One region of the Enterobacter chinensis genome, then DNA from elsewhere that is predicted to be linked to it. Evidence: predicted binding sites of a transcription regulator. Region 1 holds the regulator's gene; each other region holds the start of a gene.
What was found. The regulator LexA, encoded in region 1, represses DNA repair genes until DNA is damaged. The targets are predictions, from matches to a motif close to TNCTGTATGTACATACAGNA.
Positions count from the first base shown of each region.

Region 1 (4,466 bases):
GTACGTCATCAGCACTGCCTGCTCACGCGGCAGAATGATGATGTCGCCGATCGTGTCCTTTTCGACTTCAAACTTGTTCATCTGCAACGCGTGATCGATAAGCTCACTGGCGGTCGCAGAAGGCACGGTTGAATCAACCGAATACGGCACGTTGCGCATCATATCCAGATAGCAATCCAGCTGCTCTGTGAGCTGTTCACGGGTCAGCGAGCGCTGACGCGAAGCCAGAAGCGCCGTACAGCACAGGTTCATGGCGTTAGCCGCACCGGCGTTGTTAATGCGCACCATCAGCTCGGACGCAATGCCGTTAACCGTTGGCGTCAGCCAGGCCGGACGAATCGCTTCGATAGGATCGATGGACTCGCGCCACTCCGGTACGTGATGGTTCAGATACGTCATCAGCGGCATCGGCTCGCCAAAGTTCACGTAGCCCTGGCCCAGGTTGCGTAACTTACTCAAGCCACGCAGCATCTGCGGCAGGCTCTCTTTCTCTTTGGTCGCCCCACGCAGCTCTTTCGCGTAAGTACCCACTTCCATCACATGCTCATAGCCAATGTAGATTGGCACCAGCGTGATAGGACGAGTCCCGCCGCGCAGCATGGCCTGAATGGTCATCGACAGCGTGCCGGTCTTCGGATCGAGCAGACGTCCGGTACGTGAACGACCGCCCTCGACGAAGTACTCAACGGAATAGCCGCGGCTGAACAGCTCGCCCAGATACTCACGGAAAACGGTGGAGTAGAGCTTGTTGCCCTTGAAGGTACGACGGATAAAAAAGGCGCCCAGGCGGCGGAAAATCGGACCTGCTGGCCAGAAATTCAGGTTGATGCCGGCAGCGATGTGCGGCGGTACCAGCCCCTGGTGATAGAGCACATAAGAAAGAAGCAGGTAGTCCATGTGGCTGCGGTGGCAGGGAACATAGACAATTTCATGACCGTCATGCGCCAGCTGGCGTACACGCTCGGCGTTATGAACGTTGATGCCCTGGTAGAGGCGGTTCCAGGTAAAGCCGAGAATACGATCGGAAAGGCGAATCATCTCGTAAGAGAAGTTCGCTGCGATCTCTTCCATCAGCGCAATGGCGTTCTGCTGCGCTTTCTCATGTGAAATTTTCTTGCTGCGCGCTTCGTCTTCAACGGCGCGGGCAATCGCTTTGGAAGCCAACAGCTTGTTGAACAGATCCTGACGCGCCGGGAGACGCGGCCCAACGGCAGCCAGACGCTGACGAGCGAAGTGCATACGCGCCACGCGCGCCAGTTTTTGCGCGATGATCTTGTCGGTGCCATGCTCGTCCGCCATTCGACGCAGCGAAACGGAAGGAGAGAAGCGCACAAAGCTGTCGCGTCCCAGCCAGGAGACCGCGAAGAACTTCTGGATGCCGTTAAGCATGCGCAGAGGTGGATTCTCTTCACCTTTTTCACGACCCGGGCGGCGACCAAACATCACCGATACCGGCACCATCTGCACATCCAGGTCAGGATTGCTGCGGTGCAGGTCCAGATAGTCATGGAACAGCTTGATGGACTCTTCTTTTGGCGTGTAATAGGTAAACACGCGAGGTCCACCATGAATGAACACGTAGCGCGGCAGCAGAGTGCCGTCAACTTCCAGCGGTTCAAGCGGGTCAGGTAAATCATGCGCCAGACACTGGGCGCGAAGCGTCAGTAAGTCTGCCTTCGAGTTATAAGGCAAAACGTACATAATAGGACGTGACGTATCGAGCCCCAATTCCAGCGCGGGTTCTGCTGGGATAGACTTGCTTTTTACCAGGATGCTTAATGGTAAATTAAGTAATTTGTAGTAAATTCGTGGCCAGCCGGACATAAACGATGTAAAGCCTCTGGTTAATAATGCAATTGCGGCGCAAGGATAACAGAAAGCGCGCAAAATTTCTGTTGTTACCCGTCATACTTAAGGCGGCAGCGAAACGCGCTGCTCCTGTAGTTACTGACGCTATTTCCAATAAAAGGTTCTTTTAATGGCCAATAATACCACTGGGTTAACCCGAATCATCAAAGCCGCCGGCTATTCCTGGAAAGGTTTCCGTGCCGCGTGGATCAATGAAGCCGCCTTTCGCCAGGAAGGCGTCGCCGCTATCATCGCGGTGATTATCGCTTGTTTCCTTGATATTGATGCGATAACACGCGTTCTTCTGATCGGCTCCGTGCTTCTGGTGATGATAGTGGAAATTCTTAATAGCGCTATTGAGGCTGTTGTTGACCGTATAGGTTCTGATTTCCACGAGCTCTCTGGCCGGGCAAAAGACATGGGCTCTGCTGCCGTGTTGCTGGCGATTATCACCGCCGTTATCACCTGGGTCACGCTGCTTTGGTCACATTTCCGATGAGCCTCGAGGAATAATTAAGTCCCTGGTTTTTTGTGCAGTTTTTGGTTCCAAAATCGCCTTTGACTGTATATACTCACAGCATAACTGTATATACACCCAGGGGGCGGAATGAAAGCGTTAACGACCAGGCAGCAAGAGGTGTTTGATCTCATCCGGGATCATATCGGCCAGACGGGTATGCCACCCACGCGTGCGGAAATCGCTCAGCGTCTGGGCTTCCGTTCTCCGAATGCTGCCGAAGAACACCTGAAAGCGCTGGCGCGTAAGGGCGTGATTGAGATTGTTTCGGGCGCGTCCCGCGGTATCCGCCTGCTGGTGGAAGAAGAGACGGGCATTCCGCTGGTGGGGCGTGTTGCTGCAGGTGAGCCTTTACTGGCACAGCAGCATATTGAAGGCCACTACCAGGTCGATCCAGCCATGTTCAAACCGAGCGCTGATTTCCTGCTGCGCGTAAGCGGTATGTCGATGAAAGACATCGGCATTCTTGACGGCGATCTGCTGGCGGTTCACAAAACGCAGGATGTGCGCAATGGCCAGGTTGTGGTCGCACGCATCGATGACGAAGTCACCGTCAAGCGTCTTAAAAAACAGGGTAACACCGTCCAGTTGTTGCCTGAAAACAATGAGTTCTCCCCGATTGTGGTGGATCTCCGTGAGCATAATTTCTCTATCGAAGGACTGGCGGTTGGGGTCATTCGCAACGGTGAATGGCTCTAATCTCTTCCTGACAGGCTACGGCTCCGCTGTAGCCTGATTCATTTCCTGCTCCCGGTATTTTTCATGTCACTGCTGACGGCATCAGATAAGGCATTGTGGCGTCTTGCTCTGCCGATGATTTTCTCCAACATCACCGTACCCTTGCTGGGTCTGGTCGATACTGCTGTTATTGGTCATCTTGATTCCCCTGTTTATCTTGGCGGCGTGGCCATTGGCGCGACGGCAACCAGCTTCCTGTTTATGTTGCTGCTCTTTTTGCGCATGAGTACCACCGGACTTACCGCACAGGCTTATGGTGCAAAAGATCCGTTGCGTCTGGCTCGCGCGCTGGTGCAGCCGCTGATACTTGCGCTTGGTGCGGGTGCGTTAATCGTTTTACTGCGCGCTCCCCTGATTGACCTTGCGCTCCATATCGTGGGCGGCAGCGAGGCGGTACTGGAGCAGGCGCGACGTTTCCTTGAAATCCGCTGGCTCAGCGCGCCCGCCTCGCTGGCAAACCTGGTCCTGCTGGGGTGGCTTCTGGGCGTACAGTATGCCCGTGCGCCAGTGATTCTGCTGGTGGTGGGTAACCTTCTCAACATTGTGCTGGATATCTGGCTGGTGATGGGTCTGCACATGAACGTGCGGGGTGCGGCACTGGCGACTGCGATTGCAGAATACGGGACCTTTATTATTGGTCTGTGGATGGTCTGGCGTGTTCTGGCGATGCGCGGGATCTCCCTTGCGCTGCTTAAAACCGCATGGCGTGGGAATATCCGTAAGCTGCTGGCGCTCAACCGTGACATCATGCTGCGCTCGCTGCTTCTTCAACTCTGTTTCGGCGCGCTGACGGTTTTCGGGGCCCGGCTGGGGCCAGAAATTGTCGCGGTCAACGCGGTATTGATGACGCTCCTGACCTTTACTGCCTACGCACTGGACGGCTTTGCCTATGCGGTTGAAGCGCATTCTGGACAGGCATACGGTGCGCGCGAAAGCGGGCAGCTCCAGGATGTGTGGCGGGCAGCCTGCCGTCAGTCGGGACTGGTCGCGCTGGCGTTTGGTCTGGTTTACGCCTGTTTTGGCCAGCAGATCGTTGCGTTACTCACCTCTCTTTCTTCACTGCGCGAGCTGGCGAGCCATTACCTTATCTGGCAGGTGATTTTACCGGTGGTCGGCGTCTGGTGTTATCTCCTGGACGGCATGTTTATTGGTGCGACGCGCGGAGCCGAAATGCGTAACAGCATGGCTGTCGCTGCGGCAGGGTTTGGCCTGACGCTGCTGACGCTCCCGTGGCTTGGTAACCACGGTTTATGGCTGGCCCTTGCCGTCTTCCTCTCGCTGCGGGGGATATCGCTGGCTTTTATCTGGCGGCGCCACTGGCGGAACAATACCTGGTTCCCCTCGCGTCACGATATATCGTGAC
Region 1 is NZ_JARDVI010000009.1:64,439-68,904, forward strand. It holds gene plsB (glycerol-3-phosphate 1-O-acyltransferase PlsB) at 1-1,824, opposite strand, end outside; gene PYW49_RS21955 (diacylglycerol kinase) at 1,979-2,347, shown strand; gene lexA (transcriptional repressor LexA) at 2,456-3,064, shown strand; gene dinF (MATE family efflux transporter DinF) at 3,128-4,465, shown strand.

Region 2 (4,466 bases), on a different contig from region 1:
TCGTTAGACACGCCAATATAGCGAATTTTTCCCGCGCGCTGGCACTCGGTCAGCGCTTCCAGCGTTTCCAGTAGCGTAACGGCGGGGGCACTCTCATTCCAGCTGTAGCCGAGCTTACCGAAGCAGTTGGTTGGGCGCTGTGGCCAGTGCACCTGGTAGAGATCGAGGTAGTCGGTTTGCAGACGCTTCAGGCTTGCATCCAGCGCGGCGCGGATATTCTTGCGATCGAGGACTTGGTTCGGACGGATCCCGGTATCGTTGTTGCGCGCGGGACCACTGACTTTTGAGGCAATCACCAGCTTTTCACGGTTACCGTGTTTTGCCAGCCAGTTACCGACGTAGGTTTCGGTAAGTCCCTGCGTTTCCGGACGTGGCGGAACAGGGTACATCTCTGCGACATCAATCAGGTTAATGCCCTGGCTGACGGCATAATCGAGTTGAGCATGGGCATCGGCTTCGCTGTTTTGTTCACCAAATGTCATCGTGCCCAACCCCAGTTGGCTTATTTCCAGTGCGCTGTGGGGGATACGGTGATAATGCATAGCCGGCTTCCTCATAAGACATATAGACCGCGTCAGGGTGTACCCGACAAAGGAATATAAACATGGCAGAGGGGAAGCAAAAGGGGAAGAAAAAAATCAAAAAGGCCAGCAAGCTACTGACCTCTCTCTGATTATCGCTCGATAATTTGCGACACTTCGTCGCGATTGATCTGCATTTTATTGCCTTCCTGGTCGCGGTAGCTGACCAGACCGGTATCATCATCGACTTCGGGTTTACCGTCAGTCAGGATCATTCGACCATCTTTTGTCGCCATGACGTAATCGCTACTACAGCCCGATACGGCAAATGCTAAACCGACTGCTGAAACTAACACTGCCCATTTTTTCATCGTTATCGTCCTCATCTGGCTCGTATCAAATCATAGTCTAGTTTTAACCCGATATAGCAAGAGGAGAAAGCGGTAAAATCTTAAAAACCAGGTGATTATGTTTGAGAGCTCGCAAAATAAGTAAAAAACTATGTTTTTAAGAGAAAATGGCGGGCAAGAAGCGCGCCGGTGAAATTCTTTTTGAGATAAAAACCGCGCGGCAAGGTCAGTATTGGCTCGCCCTGTGCACCGATTGCCTCGGTGAGCGCTTTGCTATTGGCCGCTTTTGGGCGCAGCTGTAACACTTCTCCGTGTCGGGCGGTGATGCGCTCAACCTGCCCAAGAACAATCATGTCCATCAGTTCTTCCCAGTCCAGACGCAGCTGATGTTCCTCATCGTCGTTCGGACTCCAAAGCAGCGGTGCGCCAACGCGGCGGTCAGCCAGCGGGATCTGACGCTCACCTTCAACCGGTACCCACAGGACGCGCTTTAGCTTGTGGCGAACGTGGCTGGTTTCCCAGGTCACGCCAGTATTGCCGGTTAATGGCGCAACACAGACGAAGGTGGTTTCAAGGGGCTTCCCCTGGCGGTCTACAGGAATGGTTTTTAACTCTACGCCAAGAGCGGCAAAATCTTGCTCAGGTTTGCTCCCTGCGCTGGCACCCAGCCACAACTCAAGCAGCATGCCGATCCAGCCTTTATCCCGTTTCAGATCCTTCGGGATCTGAAGCCCCGCTATTGCCGCCAGCTCGCCAAGCGAAAAGCCTGCCAGGCGCTGTGCCTGCTGTAGCAACAGGTTCTCGCTAGAGGGAGGTAAGAGCAAGGGTGTAAGCGGATGCATGGAGGTAACCTTTTGATTAAAAAATAAACGAAGAATTTGTCCCCTGTGGATGGAGTTTAACTTTTTCTGTACCAATATGACATCTCTATGATTTATAGGATTTTTTATCGGCTTGAAATCGTTTCACTCGCGTCAGAAAACGGGTTGTTCAAATCTGGTCACTGACAATGAACAGGATCTTACACCATGTTATCCACAGAAAAATGGGATAACTGGGTATAACCCTGACTACTGTTTCAATTTACAGCCTTGACGTGCGATGAAAATCGAATTTTCAGACAAATTGTGACTAACTTATTGGCACAATCTGTGGATAAAACCGACGCTGTTCGATCTTTCATCAGCACGACGATCCCTGATGTGATGATCGTCACGCTATTCTGATTTTTGTAGATGAAAACGTGTATAACTATATGAAAATAATGGTTTTACATAAATATGATTTAAGAGGGAGTCAGGCGGTGATGAAGGTTGTTCATCGGTAATTAGACACTTCTTCACAACTATATCCACAGAAAAGGTGAATAAAATTCCCTTCACTGTCGCTCATCTGTTCATAACTCAGCACTTATTTGTGAGTTATTCAAATGTTATTAGGTTGCAGCCCTGTAAGAGAGTGGTTTACCGCCTCCCTGTAGTGTGAAACAATCATTCATATATAAGGTTTAGTTTGGGGTAGTCCGGTGATTGATGACGATGGCTACCGCCCGAACGTAGGAATAGTAATTTGTAATCGTCAGGGCCAGGTAATGTGGGCCCGGCGATATGGTCAGCACTCCTGGCAGTTCCCGCAAGGCGGGATCAATCCGGGAGAGTCCCCAGAACAAGCGATGTACCGGGAGCTTTTTGAAGAGGTCGGTTTAAGCCGTAAAGATGTTCGCATCCTGGCTTCGACCCGCAACTGGTTGCGTTACAAGTTACCGAAACGTTTGGTGCGTTGGGACACAAAGCCGGTTTGTATCGGCCAGAAACAGAAGTGGTTTCTGTTGCAGTTGGTGGGCAACGATTCAGACATCAATATGCAAACCAGCAGTACGCCGGAGTTTGATGGCTGGCGCTGGGTTAGCTATTGGTATCCTGTTCGTCAGGTCGTGTCATTTAAACGCGATGTTTACCGTAGGGTGATGAAAGAGTTTGCAAGTGTGGTGATGCAGCTTCAGGAGATCCCGCCTAAGCCGCAGAGCACACCTGCCTGGCGACGTAAAAGAGGTTAAGCTACGCAAATCATGCTCACCCGCTTGCGAGAAATAGTCGAGAAGGTGGCCAGTGCTCCGCGTCTGAACGAGGCGCTGAATATTCTGGTCACTGACATCTGTCTTGCTATGGAGACCGAGGTCTGTTCGGTATATCTGGCCGACCACGATCGGCGCTGCTATTACCTGATGGCAACCCGTGGGTTGAAAAAACCACGTGGACGCACCGTCACGCTCGCATTTGACGAAGGTATTGTGGGCCTGGTTGGACGGCTGGCTGAACCTATCAACCTTGCTGACGCGCAAAAACATCCCAGCTTTAAATACATCCCTTCCGTAAAAGAAGAGCGCTTCCGCGCTTTCCTTGGCGTGCCGATTATCCAGCGTCGCCAGTTGCTCGGCGTGTTGGTTGTCCAGCAGCGTGAGCTACGTCAGTACGATGAAAGCGAAGAGTCTTTCCTCGTGACGCTGGCCACGCAGATGGCGGCGATCCTCTCCCAGTCTCAGCTTGCCGCGCTTTTTGGCCAGTACCGCCATACGCGCATTCGTGCCCTTCCGGCATCGCCAGGCGTGGCGATTGCCGAAGGCTGGATGGACGCCACGCTGCCGTTAATGGAGCAGGTTTACGAAGCCTCTACGCTTGATGAAGCGCTTGAGCGCGAGCGCCTTACCGCCGCGCTGGAAGAGGCGGCGAATGAATTTCGTCGTTACAGCAAGCGTTTTGCCGCAGGCGCGCAAAAAGAGACGGCGGCCATCTTCGACCTTTATTCGCACCTGCTCTCTGATGCGCGTCTGCGCCGTGAGCTTTTTGCAGAAGTGGATAAAGGCTCGGTCGCGGAGTGGGCGGTTAAGAAGGTTATCGAAAAATTTGCCGACCAATTCGCGGCGCTGACCGATGGTTACCTGAAAGAGCGGGCAGGGGACCTGCGGGCCCTCGGACAACGCCTGCTGTTCCACCTTGATGACACCATTCAGGGGGCGAATGCCTGGCCAAAACGGTTTGTTCTGGTCGCAGACGAACTCTCAGCAACGACGCTGGCTGAACTGCCTCAGGACAGGCTGGCCGGTGTCGTGGTGCGCGATGGTGCAGCCAACTCACATGCCGCCATTATGGTGCGCGCGCTGGGTATTCCCACCGTTATGGGGGCGGATATCCAGCCGTCGGTACTGCATCGCCGTACGCTGGTGGTCGACGGCTACCGCGGTGAGCTGTTGGTCGATCCTGAGCCGGTTCTGCTCCAGGAATACCAGCGTCTTATCAGCGAAGAGAATGAATTAAGCAAGCTGGCAGAAGATGACGTTAACCTGCCCGCACAGCTTAAGAGCGGTGAGCGGATCAAAGTCATGCTCAATGCCGGTTTAAGCCCCGAGCACGAAGAAAAGCTCGGCAGCCGCATTGACGGTATAGGCTTATACCGTACAGAAATCCCGTTCATGCTGCAGAGCGGTTTTCCCTCCGAAGAGGAGCAGGTGGCGCAGTATCAGGGAATGCTGCAGATGTTTAACGACAAACCTGTCACCTTGCGTACCCTTGACGTCGGGGCAGATAAACAGCTGCCC
Region 2 is NZ_JARDVI010000003.1:447,953-452,418, forward strand. It holds gene PYW49_RS11470 (NADP(H)-dependent aldo-keto reductase) at 1-542, opposite strand, end outside; gene PYW49_RS11475 (YgdI/YgdR family lipoprotein) at 674-892, opposite strand; gene mutH (DNA mismatch repair endonuclease MutH) at 1,021-1,713, opposite strand; gene rppH (RNA pyrophosphohydrolase) at 2,397-2,927, shown strand; gene ptsP (phosphoenolpyruvate--protein phosphotransferase) at 2,940-4,466, shown strand, end outside.
Region 2: the regulator LexA is predicted to act here: its motif matches at 1,943-1,962, upstream of mutH (DNA mismatch repair endonuclease MutH).

Region 3 (4,466 bases), on a different contig from region 1:
CGCTAATTCGGCTTCTGCCGCGTCATCTTCGTCTTCCGGCACAGGCTCATCATGCTGATATTCCTCACCGTAGCGTTGATTCTGCTGCGCAGCAAACTGGCGGGCCAGTTCGTCTTGCTGCATTTCATCGGCGTCATCTTCGTACTCTGGCTCGCGCGCTTTCTCTTCGGCCATACGCTGGGAAGGCAGCTTGATACCATAAGAGGCAAGCTCGCGGCGGGTTGGAACGCGAACGCGGTTAGGGCGAGGCAGTTGCGGACCAATCCCCTCCTTCACCTGAGGACGTGGCGCCCCCCCTGTTGCCAGGCTAAAGACAGGTGCAGCCACGGCAGCGGCCGCAGTAGCCTGCTTCACGCTTTCCGCTACGGGAGCAATTGCAGGCGTCGGGTCGACTGGTGGAACGGAAACAGAAGGCGCTTTCGTAACCGGCTCCTGCACCGGTTCAGGCACAGGCTGATACCAGGCCGCCAGCTGCTCGCGTTCACGCGCACGACGCTCTTCAACTTCTTCAAAATAGTACATAGGTGGACGAGAAGGTTTTACCTCTTCCACGATTTCAGGTTCAGGCTGCGGCTCAACATAAGGCTGAACAGGTTCAACCGGTTCAGGCACATACTCCTGATAAGGTTGGGCCACAGGTTGTTCATAGTGCGGGTAATCTTGCGGTTCATACGCAGGCTGCTGCGGCTGATAAGGCTGCTGCCACTGCTCCTGCTGCACAGGGATGTAGCTTTCAGGTTCAGGCGCAATAACCGGTTCCGGGGTGTGAACACCGGGTGCAGTCTGCCAGTCAACCTGAGGCTGCTGAATAACGGATTCCGGCGGTGAAACTGGTGCTGATGGCATCACGGCTTCAACAGGCGCGGCATAGGCCTGGGCTGCGGTCGTCGCGGCTGCGGCTGCTGCAACCGGCTCGGTGACCGAGTGGCCGTTTAACAGCGGATCGTATTCGTCAAAGTCACCAGGCGTGGCCCGACTACCGGAGAAGAGTACATCGTCAGGATCGACTGCAGCGCCCGCAGCGCGGTACGCCACCTGCTCGTCTTCATCCATGCGTTTACCGGAGAAGAGCGCTGCATCGGTTTTACGGCCTAGCGGGTTAGCAAATTTCTCGGCAACACGCTGACGACGCGCCAGCGCGCCGCGCAGAATACGCGCACGACGAGACTCGCGACGCTGCACAGGAGCATCGTCTTCTTCATCTTCGTACTCATCTTCATCAACCCACGTATCGTCACGACGGGTACGGTTGCTGGCGAAGGTCAGGATGGTGAGGATAAAACTGCCAATTTTTTCGGCAATACTCACCCATGACCAGCCGGTGAATAACGTCAGCCCAGCCGCCCAGATGCACAGCAGCGCCAGCGTGCCGCCGCTGCTGTGAAGCATCGGCTGCAGCGCAGAACTCAACAGGCTACCGATCACCCCGCCTGAAGCGAAGTACCAGATATCATCCGCATTGATCGCCGCCAGCCCACATGAGGTAAGGATCAGCGCCAGTGCACCAATCAGGCGTAGCGAAACCGCGAAATAGTCGATGTAATCATCGTTCTGACGATGACGCCACGCAAACCAGCATCCGCCAATGATAATGACCGGAAGGGTGTAAGCCATCACACCGAAAATGAAAAACAGCGTGTCCGCAAGCCAGGCACCGGGTACGCCGCCTAAATTATGGATAGGCTCATGCCATGCAGTTTGTGACCAGCTGGGATCTGAGGGGTTGAAACTGAGTAAGGCTGCCATCAGCCAGACGGCAAAAAGGGCAATAACAATCAGCAAAGCCTCGAGGAGACGACGTCCGCTGCTTAGCTTCGATAGTGTGACTTCTTTGTCTTCAGTGTATTCCTGGCTCAAAAAAGGCTCTCCAGGTATCAGGCATGTCCTGCCTGTTTGCTAAAACGGACAACAGCGCCGGGAGTCCCCGGCACTGTTGCTGTATGGATTAACAGGAGTGTAATCAAACTACGCTGATTTTGCACCTGTTCCGTGTTAGCGCGTCTTAATAACCAGACGATTGCTTTGTTTGACCTCTTCCATCACCACATACGTACGGGTGTCGTTCACGCCTGGCAGACGCAGCAGGGTTTCCCCCAGCAGCTTACGGTAGGCGGACATATCAGGTACACGGGTTTTCAACAGGTAGTCGAAATCACCGGAAACCAGGTGACACTCTTGAATTTCTTCAAGTTTTTGTACAGCGGAGTTAAATTGCTCAAACACATCCGGCGCACCACGATTCAGAGTAATCTCAACAAATACCAGAAGTGAGGCATCCAGATAATGCGGGTTCAGCAGAGCTGTATAGCCCTGAATAAAACCCTGTCTTTCCAGTCGGCGCACACGCTCAAGGCACGGCGTCGGGGAAAGTCCCACACGTTTTGAAAGCTCGACGTTGGAAATACGCCCATCCTTTTGCAATTCATTAAGAATGTTACGATCGATACGGTCGAGATCTTTGCCAGGGCGCTTCTTGCTATCTACCATTATTATTGTCTCTCTGTATTCCTTCCCTACTCCTGCCTGGACCCTGTGCACATCACTGTTCAGAGCCTGTACCCGTTAGTCATCGCATCGCCTGGTTTTGTATTAGACGCGATGCGGATTCGGGTTCTGTTGGTAAGAAGACCGTTGCCCGAAGGCAGTCACCGACATCACGTATGGCGTCTGTCCACGCCATGCGTAGATTTCACTGACCCGGTAAAAATGGCATTTACGTGCATGCCTATGCGGCATACGGTTAACGCGGTTTTTTTTCTTCCTTGAATGTTTTCGCAAAAGCGCAGGGGATTGTCAAAGCAAAACATCGTTTTTTAGTACAACATGCCGGATATTCATTACGGCAGGGTATTAATCCTCATTTTATTGCCTTACAAACGACCGATTTTCAGGAGAAAGCCTGATGCTATCGCGCGTCATTCATCGTCCGTAGCTATTACACGGATTGATAACAAAATTGCTGCGCTCTTTTTTTACGACAACAAATTCCCTACAATCCAGCCAAATGTCTGCCAACAACAATGGGGATCTCATGGGCACGGCCAAACACAGTAAGCTGCTAATCCTTGGTTCTGGACCTGCGGGATATACCGCAGCGGTCTATGCTGCACGCGCTAACCTGCAACCGGTATTAATCACCGGCATGGAAAAAGGCGGTCAGCTGACCACCACCACCGAAGTGGAAAACTGGCCAGGCGACCCGAACGACCTCACCGGGCCGCTACTGATGGAACGCATGCACGAGCATGCCGCTAAATTCGAAACCGAAATTCTGTTCGATCACATTAACAAGGTCGATCTGCAGAACCGTCCATTCCGCCTGACGGGTGACAGCGGCGAATACACTTGTGACGCGCTGATCATCGCCACCGGTGCCTCTGCCCGTTACCTCGGTCTGCCATCTGAAGAAGCGTTCAAAGGTCGCGGCGTCTCAGCCTGCGCAACCTGTGACGGTTTCTTCTACCGTAATCAGAAGGTCGCGGTCATCGGCGGCGGCAACACAGCAGTCGAAGAAGCGCTGTATCTGGCGAACATTGCCTCAGAAGTGCACCTGATCCACCGTCGCGATACCTTCCGCGCGGAGAAGATCCTGATCAAACGTCTGATGGATAAAGTGGCAAGCGGCAACATCGTGCTGCACACCAACCGCACCCTCGAAGAAGTAACGGGCGACCAGATGGGCGTTGCCGGTCTGCGTATTCGTGATACTCAGAACACCGATAACGTCGAAACGCTGGACGTGGCGGGCCTGTTTGTGGCGATCGGCCACAGCCCGAACACCGCTATCTTCGACGGTCAGCTGGAGCTGGAAAACGGCTACATCAAAGTGCAATCCGGCATTCACGGTAACGCAACCCAGACCAGCATCCCGGGCGTGTTCGCAGCCGGCGACGTGATGGACCACATTTACCGCCAGGCGATTACCTCTGCTGGCACCGGTTGTATGGCCGCGCTGGACGCTGAACGCTACCTCGATGGACTGGCTGAACAAAGTAAATAATCTTTACAAGTCAGTAACAAACGTAAATAAAGGCGGCGATAAGTCGCCTTTATTGTCTCCCCGTTGTAACATTGCGCTGCCCAATTTCTAATAACGTCACCTGCAAAGTACGCAATGGAAAAAACCCGTCAACAAGAGTTAACACGCTGGCTGAAACAGCAAAGCGTTATTTCCCGCCGCTGGCTTACGATTTCCCGTCTCCTGGGATTCGTCAGCGGTCTGTTGATTGTTGCCCAGGCATGGCTGCTGGCCCGCATTCTTAATCACATGATCATGGAGAACATTCCGCGCGAAGCGCTCCTGCTGCCCTTTATTGTCCTGATCCTGATTTTTGTCCTGCGCGCCTGGGTGGTGTGGCTGCGTGAGCGTGTCGGTTTCCACGCCGGACAGCATATCCGCTACGAGATCCGCCGTCAGGTGCTCGATCGTCTTCAGGAAGCCGGGCCCGCGTGGATCCAGGGTAAAC
Region 3 is NZ_JARDVI010000002.1:224,604-229,069, forward strand. It holds gene PYW49_RS06000 (DNA translocase FtsK 4TM domain-containing protein) at 1-1,857, opposite strand, end outside; gene lrp (leucine-responsive transcriptional regulator Lrp) at 1,993-2,487, opposite strand; gene trxB (thioredoxin-disulfide reductase) at 3,032-4,000, shown strand; gene cydD (heme ABC transporter permease/ATP-binding protein CydD) at 4,115-4,466, shown strand, end outside.
Region 3: the regulator LexA is predicted to act here: its motif matches at 1,935-1,954, upstream of PYW49_RS06000 (DNA translocase FtsK 4TM domain-containing protein).

Region 4 (4,466 bases), on a different contig from region 1:
GAAGCGATTCCAGCCGGTTTCCAGACCTTTAAGCTGACGCTGAAAGGGCTGAAAGGCGGTCACTCCGGCGGTGATATTCACCTGGGCCTGGGTAATGCCAATAAACTGCTGGCACGCTTCCTGGCAGGCCATGCGGCTGAGCTGGATCTGCGTCTGGTCGATTTCAACGGCGGTACGCTGCGCAACGCGATCCCACGTGAAGCATTCGCCACCGTGGCCGTACCGGCGGCAAAAGCGGACGAGCTGAAAAAACTTTCCAGCGTGTACCTGGATATCCTGAAAAACGAACTGTCAGCGAAAGAAAAGAACCTGACCGTGGTGCTGGAATCCGTCTCCACGGATAAAGCCGCGCTGACCGCGCAGTCCCGTGACACCTTCGTTCAGCTGCTGAACGCGACACCAAACGGCGTGATCCGCAACTCTGACGTGGCGAAAGGCGTAGTGGAAACCTCTCTGAACGTGGGCGTGGTGACCATGAGCGACGACAGCGCGGAAATCATCTGCCTGATCCGCTCGCTTATCGACAGCGGTAAAGAGTATGTGGTGAGCATGCTTGAATCTCTGGGTACGCTGGCGGGTGCAAAAACCTCCGCTAAAGGCAGCTACCCAGGCTGGCAGCCGGATGCAAGCTCTCCGGTGATGGCACTCGTACGTGAAACTTACCAGCGTCTGTTCAACAGCACCCCGAACATTCAGGTTATCCACGCGGGTCTGGAATGTGGTCTGTTCAAAAAACCATATCCGGACATGGACATGGTGTCTATCGGGCCAACCATTACCGGTCCGCACTCGCCGGATGAGCAAGTTCATATCGAAAGCGTGGGCCATTACTGGACACTGCTGACTGAACTGCTGAAAGCGATTCCTGCTAAGTAATTCGCCGTCTGATGCCCGGTGGCGCTTCGCTTACCGGGCCTACGATGGATACAACCTACAGTCCTAATACCAGCTGTCGTTCCAGTTGCGGATCCAGCAACGTGACGTGCAACCCCACCAGCCTGACCCCTCTCCCGCCCCGCCGTTCTTCCCACGCTTTTTTCGCGGTAGCGATAAGATCTTCTTTATTCAGGCGTGGCCAGACGTGCTCCTGCGTGGTCTGCTGGAAATCATTAAACTTCAGCTTGATGCCCTGACGCGCGATCAGCAGGTCCGGTTTTACCTTTGCCAGGCGTCGCTCCAGCTCAGGATAGAGCTGTTCCGTGATAATGGTTTCGCACTCCGGCCAGTCGTGAATATCTTCAATCAGCGTGCGTTCCACTCCGACGGATTTACGCAGACGCTCGTTGTTGACGTCACGGTCGTCAATCCCCTGGCTGCGCTCCCACAGCACGCGGCCAAACTTGCCAAAGCGTTTGAGCAGCATAGCGAGATCGCTTCTCTGCACATCTTCGCAGGTGCGTAATCCCATGCTTTCCAGCTTTGCGGCGGAGACTTTTCCCACCCCGGGGATTTTGCCGAGCGGCAGCGTTTTTAAAAATGCAGGTACTTCTTCCGGCGTGATGACGTACTGGCCGTTGGGCTTATTCAAATCGGAGGCAATTTTGGCGAGGAATTTAACGGGTGCCACGCCCGCCGATGCGGTCAGATTCAGCTCGTTGAAAATCGTCTGGCGGATCTCCTGAGCCATTAGCGTAGCGGAGCCGTGACAATGCACGCTGTCGGTCACATCCAGATAGGCTTCGTCCAGCGATAGTGGCTCTATCAGAGAGGTATAGCGGGAGAAGATTTCGCGAATATGAACCGAGGCTTCTTTATAAGCGTCAAACCGGCCTGGCAGGAGCGTGAGATGAGGGCAGAGCTTTAAGGCCATCGCCGTGGGCATGGCGCTGCGCACGCCAAATTTGCGCGCAGGGTAGTTTGCGGTGCTGATGACCCCCCGCTGCACGCGGCTGCCGCCAATGGCGATGGGAATATCCCGCAGCGCCGGGTTGTCACGCATCTCCACTGCGGCAAAAAAGCAGTCCATATCAACATGGATAATTTTGCGCATAGTAAGCCCTCACTCATTACTGGATAAGTATACAGTAAACAAATGAGGGTTGAGAAGTGTGCGTGAGAATTGTCGGGTGGCGGCTTCGCCTTACCCGACCTACCAGACTAAATAATGCGCTGCTGCTCGCGCGCCATGCGTTTTTTACGGGCATCGCACGGTTCCGGGCAGTCGCACACCTTCTCCATCCCAATGGAGGATATCCCGCCGCAGCTGCCCTGTATGCTTTTACGCTTAACGATCCAGCCTAACGACATACCGAAGATGACAAGCACAAAAACCACAAAGGTTGCCAGAAACGTCAGCATCGTCAGCCTCCAAAGTCATCGAGCATGATGTTCTCATCTTCGACACCAAGATCTTTCAACATCTTAATCACGGCGGCGTTCATCATCGGTGGACCACACATATAGAATTCGCAATCTTCCGGAGCGGCATGATGTTTGAGGTAGTTTTCATACAGCACGTTATGGATGAACCCCGTGTAACCGGTCCAGTTATCTTCCGGCTGCGGATCGGAGAGCGCCACATGGAAGGTAAAGTTCGGGTTTTCACGCGCCAGCTGTTCGAATTCATCATCATAGAACATCTCACGCAGCGAGCGCGCCCCGTACCAGAAGCTGATTTTACGCTTGCTGCCAAGCCGCTTCAGTTGGTCAAAGATGTGCGATCGCATCGGGGCCATACCGGCACCGCCGCCGATAAAGACCATTTCCGCGTCGGTATCTTTCGCAAAGAACTCCCCAAACGGGCCGGAGATCGTCACTTTGTCGCCCGGTTTTAGCGACCAGATATAAGAAGACATAATCCCCGGCGGCGCGTCCGGCACATTCGGTGGTGGCGTAGCGATACGCACGTTGAGCATGATAATGCCCTTTTCTTCCGGATAGTTGGCCATCGAGTAAGCGCGCAGCGTCGGCTCTTTCACCTCCGACACAAAGCGGAAGATATTAAACTTGTCCCAGTCGGCACGGTACTCCTGCGGAACGTCAAAGTCCGCATACGCCACAGTGTGCTCCGGACACTCAATCTGAATGTATCCCCCGGCGCGGAACGGGACATCTTCCCCTTCCGGTACTCGCAGCTTCAGCTCTTTAATAAAGGTGGCTTTGTTATCATTAGAGATAACCTCGCACTCCCATTTTTTAACGCCGAAGATCTCTTCCGGCAGCTCAATCTTCATGTTCTGACGCACCGCGACCTGGCAGGCCAGACGGCAGCCCTCTTTTGCCTCACGCTTTGTGATATGCGCCAGCTCCGTTGGCAGAATATCGCCACCGCCCTCTTTTACCGTCACGCGGCACTGCCCGCAGGAGCCGCCGCCGCCGCAGGCTGAGGAGACAAAAATGCCGTTGCCGGAGAGCGTGTTGAGCAGTTTATCCCCCGCCGGCGTGCGGATCTGATTCTGCGGCTCGTCGTTAATATCAATCACCACGTCGCCGGAATTCACCAGCTTCGCGCGCGCCGCCAGAATGAGCCCTGACAGCACCAGTACAATTAGCGTGAACATCACCACGCCAAGGATAATTTCCATCTGTTAGCCCTTATAGCTGCACACCGGAGAAGGACATAAAGCCCAGCGCCATCAACCCGGTGGTGATAAAGGTGATCCCTAAGCCACGCAGACCCGCAGGCACGTTGGCATATTTCATTTTTTCGCGGATCCCCGCCATAGTGACAATCGCCAGCATCCAGCCGATACCGGAGCCGAAACCGTAGACTACGGATTCACTGAAGTTGTAATCACGCTGAACCATAAACGAAACGCCGCCAAAGATGGCGCAGTTCACCGCGATCAGCGGCAGGAAGATCCCCAGCGCGTTGTAAAGCGACGGGAAATACCTATCAAGGATCATCTCAAGGATTTGGACCAGCGCCGCGATCACCCCGATAAAGGTGATGAAGTTCAGGAAGCTGAGATCAACGCCTTCCACCAGCGCGCCGTCCCGCAGCACAAAGTTGTACACCAGATTGTTAATGGGAACGGAGAGCCCGAGCACGACCGTCACCGCCACGCCCAGTCCAAATGCCGTCGACACTTTTTTGGAAACCGCAAGGAACGTACACATGCCGAGGAAAAACGCGAGCGCCATGTTTTCAACAAACACCGCACGCACAAACAAACTCAGGTAATGAGCCATCGTCGGTTACTCCTTTTCCTGCTGTTCTGGTCTCAACGTACGAATCAGCCAGATCAGCAAACCGATAATGAAAAATGCGCTAGGGGCCAGCAGGAACAGCCCGTTTGGCAGATACCAGCCGCCGTTCTGCACCGTGTCCAGCACCGTGATGCCAAACAGCTTGCCGCTGCCAATGAGCTCACGCAGGAACCCAACGGTCAGCAGGATCACACCGTAGCCGAGGCCGTTGCCGATACCGTCCATAAAGCTCGCCAGCGGGGGCATTTTCATGGCGTAGGCTTCCGCACGCCCCATGACGATACAGTTGGTGATGATAAGACCGACAAACACCGAGA
Region 4 is NZ_JARDVI010000002.1:833,716-838,181, forward strand. It holds gene pepD (cytosol nonspecific dipeptidase) at 1-876, shown strand, start outside; gene dinB (DNA polymerase IV) at 932-1,990, opposite strand; gene nqrM ((Na+)-NQR maturation NqrM) at 2,098-2,298, opposite strand; gene nqrF (NADH:ubiquinone reductase (Na(+)-transporting) subunit F) at 2,301-3,524, opposite strand; gene nqrE (NADH:ubiquinone reductase (Na(+)-transporting) subunit E) at 3,535-4,131, opposite strand; gene PYW49_RS08960 (NADH:ubiquinone reductase (Na(+)-transporting) subunit D) at 4,138-4,466, opposite strand, start outside.
Region 4: the regulator LexA is predicted to act here: its motif matches at 2,008-2,027, upstream of dinB (DNA polymerase IV).